3 regions of the Pseudomonas sp. SG20056 genome follow, and region 1 is predicted to be linked to each of the others. Evidence: predicted binding sites of a transcription regulator. Region 1 holds the regulator's gene; each other region holds the start of a gene.
What was found. Region 1 encodes FliA, which starts transcription of late flagellar genes. Its sites were predicted from a motif close to CTAAAGTTTNNNNNNNNNNNGCCGNTAA; they were not measured.
Positions count from the first base shown of each region.

Region 2: the regulator FliA is predicted to act here: its motif matches at 1,452-1,479, upstream of flgM (flagellar biosynthesis anti-sigma factor FlgM).
Region 3: the regulator FliA is predicted to act here: its motif matches at 1,505-1,532, upstream of motA (flagellar motor stator protein MotA).

Region 1 is NZ_CP134499.1:1,526,626-1,529,884, reverse strand. Features, by position in the region: gene RHP75_RS07340 (protein phosphatase CheZ) at 1-473, opposite strand, end outside; gene RHP75_RS07335 (chemotaxis response regulator CheY) at 493-867, opposite strand; gene fliA (RNA polymerase sigma factor FliA) at 965-1,711, opposite strand; gene fleN (flagellar synthesis regulator FleN) at 1,708-2,538, opposite strand; gene flhF (flagellar biosynthesis protein FlhF) at 2,616-3,259, opposite strand, start outside.
Region 2 is NZ_CP134499.1:3,113,711-3,116,969, forward strand. Features, by position in the region: gene RHP75_RS14810 (chemotaxis protein CheV) at 1-529, opposite strand, end outside; gene flgA (flagellar basal body P-ring formation chaperone FlgA) at 603-1,361, shown strand; gene flgM (flagellar biosynthesis anti-sigma factor FlgM) at 1,519-1,863, shown strand; gene RHP75_RS14825 (flagellar export chaperone FlgN) at 1,949-2,416, shown strand; gene RHP75_RS14830 (flagellar regulator YcgR PilZN domain-containing protein) at 2,498-3,247, shown strand; gene RHP75_RS14835 (TIGR04282 family arsenosugar biosynthesis glycosyltransferase) at 3,244-3,259, opposite strand, start outside.
Region 3 is NZ_CP134499.1:3,858,700-3,861,958, forward strand. Features, by position in the region: gene motB (flagellar motor protein MotB) at 1-589, opposite strand, end outside; gene motA (flagellar motor stator protein MotA) at 598-1,449, opposite strand; gene RHP75_RS18345 (HDOD domain-containing protein) at 1,569-3,083, shown strand; gene RHP75_RS18350 (rhodanese-like domain-containing protein) at 3,129-3,259, shown strand, end outside.

The sequences.
Region 1 (3,259 bases):
TCGCGCTCGCTACGGGCGAGAAACAGCTCAACACGCTTGGCCAGTTCGCGGAAACCATCGGCGCTCATCTCGCGGCGCATAAAGCGTCCCCAATCGGCGCTCAGGCTCTGTGCCTCATCACTGAGGTCATTAACCAGTGGTGCACTCTGCTCAACCAGATCCATGGTGCGATTGGCCGCTTTTTCGGTCATCGTCACCACGTAATTCAAACGCTCGGTGGCATCGGTGATTTGCGAAACCTCAGTGGCATGTGGCACACGGGGGTCGAGCTGGAAATTGACGATGGCGTTATGCAGCTCACGGGTCAGCTTGCCGACCTCGTGATACAGGCCACGGTCACGCGCTTTGTTGAGCTCATGTATCAGCTGTACCGCTTCACCAAAGTTGCCTTGTTCCAGGCTGTCTACCAGTTGGCGAGCGTTGTGTTTCAGGGTCGACTCAAGGTCACCCTGAACGGAATCTTTATGTTCCATAGCACCCTCATGGCAAACATCAGCCGTTGACCCGCTCGAAGATCTTTTCAATCTTCTCTTTCAGCACCTGGGCAGTGAACGGTTTGACTACATAACCGTTAACCCCAGCCTGGGCTGCTTCAATGATCTGATCGCGCTTGGCTTCTGCGGTGACCATCAACACCGGCAGGGTTTTCAGGCGCTCGTCTGCACGTACCGCGCGCAGCAGGTCGATGCCCGTCATGCCGGGCATGTTCCAGTCCGTCACCAGAAAATCGAAACTGCCGCTCTGCAGCATGGGCAGCGCGGTGACGCCATCATCGGCTTCCGCTGTGTTGGTGAACCCCAAGTCACGCAGGAGGTTCTTGATGATCCGTCGCATCGTTGAAAAGTCATCAACGATGAGGATTTTCATGTTCTTGTCCAAGTCGACCTCCGTACAGTCCCAAACGCACACAGCAACCTGCGTGCGCTTTTAATCGTGAAACCGGCCCAGCGCTAGCGAATACAACTCAATGTGCACGCCACTCGCCCAAACGAGCGCGTAAACGAGCGGCACACTGACTGTGTAGTTGGCTTACACGTGATTCGCTAACCCCCAACACCTCGCCGATCTCTTTAAGATTCAGTTCTTCATCGTAATATAGCGCTAACACCAGGCGCTCGCGCTCCGGCAGGTTGGCAATGGCATCTGCCAGGGCCGCCTGAAAGCGTTCATCTTCCAGATCACGAGAAGGTTCGAGGTGGTTGCTGCCAGCGTCTTCACCCAGCCCACCGTGCTCGCCGTCCTGCAACAGGTCGTCGAAACTGAACAGGCGGCTGCCTAAAGTGTCGCCAAGAATGCCGTAGTAATCCTCGAGACTCAATTGGAGTTCGGCCGCAACCTCTTGATCTTTAGCGTCTCTGCCGGTTCTGGCCTCAATTATTCGAATTGCGTCGCTAACCATGCGGCTATTGCGATGCACTGAACGTGGCGCCCAATCACCTTTACGCACCTCATCAAGCATTGAGCCGCGAATGCGAATACCGGCGAACGTCTCGAAACTGGCACCTTTGCTGGAGTCGTATTTTTTTGACGCTTCAAGCAGACCGATCATCCCGGCCTGAATCAGATCATCGACCTGCACATTGGCCGGTAGACGGGCCAGCAAGTGATAGGCAATGCGTTTGACCAGGGGCGCGTAGCGCTCGATCAACTGGTGCTGGGAATCCTGCGCCTGCGCCTTGCTATACATACGAAGTCCAGAGGCTGCTGTCATATGGCCGTGTCCGCGATCGGTTGCTGCACCAGACGCTCAACGAAAAACTCCAAATGACCGCGCGGGTTAGCCGGTAACGGCCAGGCGTCGACTTTCTGGGCTATCGCCTTGAACGCCAGCGCGCACTTCGAGCGCGGGAAGGCTTCGTAGACCGCGCGCTGCTTCTGCACGGCCTTGCGCACTGACTCGTCATACGGCACTGCGCCTACATACTGCAGGGCAACATCAAGAAAACGATCAGTGACTTTAGTCAGCTTAGCAAAGAGGTTGCGACCTTCCTGCGGGCTGTGAGCCATATTGGCCAGTACGCGGAAACGGTTCATGCCGTGGTCGCGGTTGAGCAATTTGATCAGCGCGTAGGCATCGGTAATCGACGTAGGCTCATCACACACCACCACCAGCACTTCCTGGGCAGCGCGCACGAAGCTCACAACACCGTCACCAATACCCGCGGCGGTGTCGATGATCAACACGTCGAGGTTGTCACTGATATCGCTGAACGCCTGGATAAGCCCCGCATGTTGCATGGGTGACAGCTGCACCATGCTCTGAATACCCGAGGCTGCCGGCACGATACGAATGCCGCCAGGGCCCTGCAGTAACACATCGCGCAGCTCGCACTCGCCACTGATGACGTCTTCCAGGGTGCGTTTGGCGCTGAGGCCCAACAACACGTCGACGTTGGCCAAGCCAAGGTCGGCGTCCATCAGCATCACCCGACGGCCGAGATCAGCCAGGGCCAACGCCAGGTTCACCGAGACGTTGGTCTTACCGACGCCACCTTTGCCGCCGGTCACCGCAATCACCTGTACGGGATGCATACCCATATTTCTACACACCTTGTCTAACTTCGACTGGAGCCACTTGGCTGGCTAAGCGCGGTTCATTGCCAACAGCAGGACGCTTAACTGACGCGTCGTGCGGGTTGCTGGTAAAGCCCGGCAAACATCTCCGCCATCGTATCTTCGCTTGGATCCTGGGTTGCCTGCAGCCCTACGGCCCGGCTAACCAATTGATGACTGCGTGGAATCTGCAAATCATCGGGAATGCGTGGCCCATCAGCGAGATAGGCTACCGGTAGACGCTGGCTAATAGCCAGTCCTAAAACCTCACCCAGGCTGGTGGCCTCATCCGCTTTTGTCAGAATGCAGCCAGACAAGCCGCAACGCTTATAACTATGGTAGGCGGCTTTCAGCACTTGGCCCTGGCTGGTAGCGGCCATGACCAGATAATTTTTTGCGTTGACACCACGGCTGGCCAGCGTTTCCAGCTGCATGCGCAGGGCTGGGTCATTGGCGGGCAGGCCGGCAGTGTCAATCAGCACCACCCGCTTGCGCGCCAGCGGAGCCAAGGCTTGAGTCAACGATTGACCAGGGTCAACCAGCGTTACCGGGACATTGAGAATACGCCCCAAGGTCTTGAGCTGCTCCTGAGCACCAATGCGGTAGCTGTCCAGGCTGACCAGGGCAATATGCTGGGCGCCGTACTTGAGCACGTAACGCGCGGCCAGCTTGGCCAGAGTAGTGGTTTTGCCCATGCCAGCAGGGC
Region 2 (3,259 bases), 1.6 Mb from region 1:
CCGCACGAGCCTGGGTTTCGGCATTCAGAACGCCTTCTGAAATGACTTCTGATGTCGGCGCCACCTCGGCAAGAATCTTCTCGACATCAATGATCTCGACCATTTTGTCGTCCAGGTGGGTGACCGCCGTCAGGTAATGGTCACGCCCGGTGCCCTTGGGTGGTGGATGAATCGACTCCCAGTTCATGTTGACGATGCGTTCGACCGAGTGCACCAAAAAGCCCTGAACCTTCGTGTTGTACTCAGTGATGATCACAAAGCTATTGTCGATATTGGCCAGCGGCGCGCTACCGGTGGCCATGGACAAATCAAGAATCGGGATAGTGCCGCCACGGATATTGGCGACACCGCGAACAACCGGACTGGATTTCGGCATGATGGTGAGTTTGGGGCATTGCAGCACCTCTTTCACCTTGAACACGTTGATCCCATACAGCTGGTTGCTGTTCAGACGAAACAGCAACAACTCCAAACGATTCTGTCCAACCAACTGAGTTCGCTGGTTAACCGAATCCATCACACCGGCCATACCCAAACTCCTTATTTGAGTAACAGATTGCTGTCAGCGTAGCAGGCGGCACGCGCCTTGCTATCCAACCCATATGAACACTGAAACGACAACTAACCGACACTCACTGGCAAAATGCCGCTACTGGCTGGCAGTTGTACCCGCTTTGCTGGCACTCGGCTATAGCGCTTTGGCAACAGCCAACGCCACGCGGCCTGAACAACTTATCGGCGCTGGCGAAGTTTTTCTTGAGCAAGCGGTGAGTGATTATTTACAGCGTAGCAACATCGCTGGCCGCCATGAGATTCAAATCAACCGACTCGACCCACGCTTGCGCCTGCCGCTGTGCCCGCAGCCATTGACTACTACCCTGGAAAGCCCTGCTGAGCCTATTGGCCGCGTGACCTTACGCGTGCGCTGTGACGGTGCGGCCCCCTGGACAGTGTTTGTGCCTGGGCAAGTACGCCTATACCGCGAAGTGGTGATCGCCAGTCGCCCGCTGAAACGCGACAATCTGCTGACGGATATGGATGTGGTGTTAGCCGAACGAGATGTTGGGCTACTCAACCAGGGCTATCTCACTGCCCTCAAGCAGGCAATCGGCAAAAAATTGACGCGCCCACTGCTGCCTGATCAGGTGCTTGCGCCGATTCATGTGCAAATGGCCGAAGCCATACGCAAAGGTGATCAGGTGGTGATCAGCGCCCGCAGCGCTGGCATCAGTGTGCGTATGCCCGGCGAAGCCTTGTCGGACGGCACGATTGGCAAACAGATCAGCGTGCGCAATCAACGCTCTAATCGAGTGATCAGAGCCAGAGTAGTTGGCCCTGGACAAGTTGAAGTGGCGATGTAGGCATGATTCTTGTTTTAACTTTGTGCACTTGGTGAGCTGACGATTATCCACACTGTGTTTAGACTGTTACCTGACGCACACTTTTTTGTCCTAAAGTTTTCCAGGTCAATGCCGACAAGCTAGGCAAGCGTCCAAACACTGTTCGAGGTTTTGCATCATGGTCATTGACATCAACCGGCTCAACAATGCCGCATCGCCAGCCAATTCGGGGCGGACCGGCAGTGCGCAGGCAGGTGGCCAGAACGAAGCCATCGGCGGTAAACAACCCGGCAATGTACCTAGCCCCGTCGAGCAGGCGCAGCAAGCCGGCAAGAGCGGTGAGTCGGTACAGCTGAGCCGCGAGGCCCAACAGTTGCAAAAAGTCAGCGAAAAGCTGCGCGATCAGCCGACCGTCAACAAAGAACGCGTCGCTCAGCTCAAGCAGGCGATCGAAGATGGCAGCTACCAAGTCGATAGCCAGCGCGTCGCCAGCAAACTGCTTAATTTCGAATCCCAGCGCTAGTCACCGGGCTACGCTGGGGTAATTGGTCGCCCAATAGACACTGCACACCACATCCTGCAGCGTCTGTTACCCCGAAGAGCCCGCAATGCACGACACCAGCCTGCTTGAACTGTTCACCAACGATATCGGCACCGCCGAGCAGTTGCTTGAATTGATCGACACCGAATTCCAAGCCCTCAGCGACCGCGACCTCCCCCGCTTGCAGAGCATTCTGGCTGACAAGCTGCCGCTATTGAATCTGCTTGACCAGCATGGCAAGGAGCGCAGTCAACTACTCGCCAGCCTCAACCTCAGCCCCGACCGCACAGGCCTGCAAGTGCTTGCCACACAATCTAGCCAGGGCGAACTGCTGCTTGAGCGTGGCGATCAACTCAACGCCCTGCTTGAGCGCTGCCAAGCGGCCAACCTGCGCAATGGCAGGCTGATTCGCTCCAGCCAGGCATCGACTCACAGCATGCTCGGCATTCTGCGTGGCAACGATACTCCCAGCCTCTATGACAGTCGCGGCAGTGCCGCTAGAATCGGCCAGCAGCGCCCGCTCAGCCAGGCCTGAAACCTATAAAAGGCACAGGGGACATACTGTCACATTGCCAGTATGCTAGTGCCATAGCATTTGCTCGGAGAGTTATGGACCGTGTCCAGTCCTTTTAGCCAGGAAGATGGCCCGCAGCCACCCAAGGTGCTCAAGGCACCGGTGGAAATAGTTGCCAACCTGCGCCAACTGCAACAAAACCATGACCCGCTGATCATCACCTTCCACGAACGCAATCAACGCTTCCAGAGCTACGTGATCAACGTTGATCGCGACAAGAACCTGTTGATTCTCGATGAGCTGGTGCCAAATGATGGCGAGCGCTACCTGGCCAATGGCGAGGCGTTCAATGTCGAAGCCTTCCATGAAGGTGTACGTGTAGCCTGGAAATGCGAACAGAGCGTGCGCATCACCGAACATGAAGGTGCGCGCTGCTATTTCAGCCCGATGCCGCTTGAGGTGACCTACCACCAACGACGCAGCGCCTTCCGCGCCCCGCTCAAGCAAAGCGAACTGATCAAGATCGAGTTGGCCGGCGATAAACTACGCACAGCCATACCCGGACATTTACTGGATATCTCTGCTACCGGCTGCAAATTGCGCTTCCCCGGCAATATCAGCAGCAGCCTGCAAGCAGGCCAGGTATACGAGCGGTTTACCGCCCGTTTTCCTTTTGGCGCCATGACCACCGCCATTGAAATGCGTCATGTGCAGTATGAAGATAAGGTCGACACCACCTTTGTTGGCGCACGTTTTCACCGCATCAATGGTCAAGAGCAGCGCCTGGTCGAACGCTTCGTCTACCAGCTGCAACGTGAAGCGCGGCGCTTCGAGAGTGACGGACTGTTCTAGATCAGAATATTC
Region 3 (3,259 bases), 2.2 Mb from region 1:
TCGGCACTGCGGCGATGGTGTCGGTCATGGCCAGCAGGATGTCCTCAAAATAGGGCTGCAAGCGCGCACTACCCGAAGCAAACATCGGCCGGTTTTCCGCGTCCATGATCTGGATACGCAGACCATCCTGGGTGATTTCGAAGAGAATCTGGTCCTTGAAATTCTGCAGCTGAGGATTTTCCTCAACCTTGTTCTGCAATTCCTGCAGCAATAACTCCAAACGCTCACGCTCGACTTCTTCGGCTATCGACTCGGCCTGCAACTTGTCCACATCCGCCTGGGCATCCTCGGCCGGGCTCTGCTCTTCCTGCGGCTCCGGGTTCAGGGTGCGATCAGGCGCCGGCGTCGGCGTGCCGCCCAGGTCAATCACATACGGGCTGGCACTTTCCGAGAACCCTACAGGGTCCTGAAAGTAGCCGGAAATCAGCTTCTTCTGCTCGGGGGTGGCCACCGTCATCAGCCACATCACCAGAAAGAACGCCATCATCGCCGTGGCAAAGTCAGCAAAGGCAATTTTCCAGGCACCGCCGTGATGGCCGCCGGCAACCTTTTTGACCCGTTTGACGATGATTGGCTGGTTGTTTTCCATGCTACGCCTTAGCCCCCACGCATGGCCTGTTCAAGCTCTGCAAAGCTCGGACGATGCGCCGGAAATAGCACTTTGCGGGAAAATTCCACGGCCAGTGATGGCGGCATACCGGAGGCCGAAGCGACCAGACCGGCCTTGATCGCTTCATAGACGTTCAGCTCTTCCTTGGCATCGTGCTCCAACGCCGCCGACAGGGGCCCGAAAAAGCCGTAGGAGGCCAGAATCCCGAAGAAGGTACCGACCAGCGCGGTGCCCACCTTCTGCCCGATCTCCGCGTTATCCGCTTCGGCGAGAATCGACATGGTGATCACAATACCCAGTACCGCCGCCACGATACCCATGGCTGGCATACCGTCGGCCACCTTGGCTACGGCATGCGCAGGGTGTTCGATGTCTTCCTTGAGGCTGGATATCTCCATATCGAACAGACCTTCCAGCTCATGCGGAGCCATGTTGCCGGAGGACATGATGCGCAGGTAATCGCAAATGAAGGCTGTCATCTGCTGATCTTTGAGGATGCCGGGGTACTTGCTGAAAATCGGGCTGGCGGCAGGGTCTTCAACATCGGCTTCAATAGCCATCATGCCTTCGCGGCGGCTCTTGTTGAGAATCTCGTACAGCAGCTTGAGCACATCAAGGTAATACGCATGGGTAAAGCGCGAACTGAACATGCTCAGCGACTTCTTGAACACATGCATAAAGGCGCTGCCGGGGTTGGCTTGCAGGAAAGCCCCTAACGCAGCACCACCGATGATCAATATCTCGAAGGGGTGAACCAAGGCCATAAACTGGCCGCCCGAGAGAATAAAACCGCCCAACACGCTGGCGAATACAACAATGATGCCGATGATTTTTGCCATAGAAAGAGACTTGCCAGAGAGGGTAGAAAGGGGCTTTGCAAAACAACCCTTCTATTTATCGGAAGTTTTGCGCGAGACTATAGCCAGTTAAGGTCAAAAGCCAGCTTGTCTCAACCCGCATGCCAAAGCCCGTCCACTATCCGCGCACCCTGACAGACTGGCTCAAGCAGCTGGACAGCCAGCTATTGCCTGCCTCCATCGACAGTCAGCAGAAGCTGCGACGCGCCCTGGCAGACAGTAATCGCTCCATGCGCGAGTTGGCGGATTTGATGCAAAATTGCCCAGCCTTGGCGCTGAGCGTCTTGCGTGAAGCCAACCGCAAGAGCAGCGGACTGAGCGAGCAAACCGAAAGCCTCGAAGCAGCGATCAGCCGCCTCGGCATCAAGCGCACCGAAGACCTGCTCAATGCCCTGCCCTCTCTGCCCGAGCAAGAGCTACCCAAAGCGCTGCGGCAAATTCTGCTAATCAGCCAGCATGCCAGCCACCAGGCCAACGGCCTGTTTGCCGGCCGCCTGGCGCGGCTGTGGCAAGAAGTACACTGGGGCAGCCTGCTGTTTCTCGCGCCGATCTGGACCTTGCTCGCCGCACACCCTGAGCTGTTCGACGTGTGGGAGCAGCGCGTGCTGGTCAAGGGCGAAGCCGCGAGCAAGGTGGAACAGGAGTTGCTGGGCGTACCGCTGCTGAAACTCTGCCTGGCCCTGAGCGAGCAATGGCATTTGCCGGAGTGGGTTACTCAGGGCTATCGGCTGCTGGTCAGCGACCGACGCCTGCTGGTCAAGGCACTGCATATCGCCCGCGACAATGAACATCCACTGCATCAGCAACAAATCCTCGACGCCGACAGCAACCTGCGCCGCTGGCTGACACAACCGGCCAACAGCATTCTGCTGGCCAACGGCCTGGCGCTGTCCGCGCACTATGCCTGGAACAGCCCGCACAGCCTGCGCTGGCAGCGCCTGACCGGTTTATTCCTGCAAGTACCGCTCGATAACGTGCAACAGCTGCTGCACCAGAACGCCGTCAGCAGCGCCCGACAGATGCCCGGCACCGACCTCTGGCACCCGGCCGAAGCGCTGCTCTGGCCATGGCAGGCGCGACACCTGCAAGCCATAGTCGAGCAGCCCAAGCCCGCAGTCATCAGCGAGTGGCGCCAGCAATGCGCGAAACTCCTCGCCCAACCCAGCGCATTCAGCAATGTCTTGCAGCTCACCGACTGCGCCAATCAGGCAATCCAGGCCTGCGGCATGCAGCGGGTACTGATTTTACTGGCCGACCGCAATCACACACGCCTGATGGCCCAGCAGCAGAGCGGCCTGGACAAAGCCGCCGCCAGCCTTAGCCTTGACCCGCAGCAAAGCCAGGTGCTGCGCCGTCTGCTCAGCGCCCCCGCGCAGCTAAAACTGAGCCCGACCAACATCGCGCAGTTTTCCGCCATGCTGCCAGGCTCGCTGAAAAGCCTGTTCCCCAGCGAGCATCTGCTGATTCGCTCGATCGCCAGCAACAACCGCGTGGTCATGCTGATCTTCGCCGATCAGGGCGGCCGGGCACTGAGCGATGCCAGCGTGCAGGGCTTCGGCAAAACCGTGCAATGCATTGAGCGCGCCCTGGCCAGCTTTGCCAACCGCGGGCGCTAGGCTTTCCGCTACAATCCGTCCCTTTCCCGCAAAAAGAGGCCCGGCATGACCGCCTTCGCTGAGTTGCCCTTGCTGATCGAACCCGCGCAACTGGCCAGCCGCCTGAATGCGCCCGAGCTGATCCTGGTCGACCTGACCAGTAACGCCCGCTACGCCACCGGCCACATCCCTGGCGC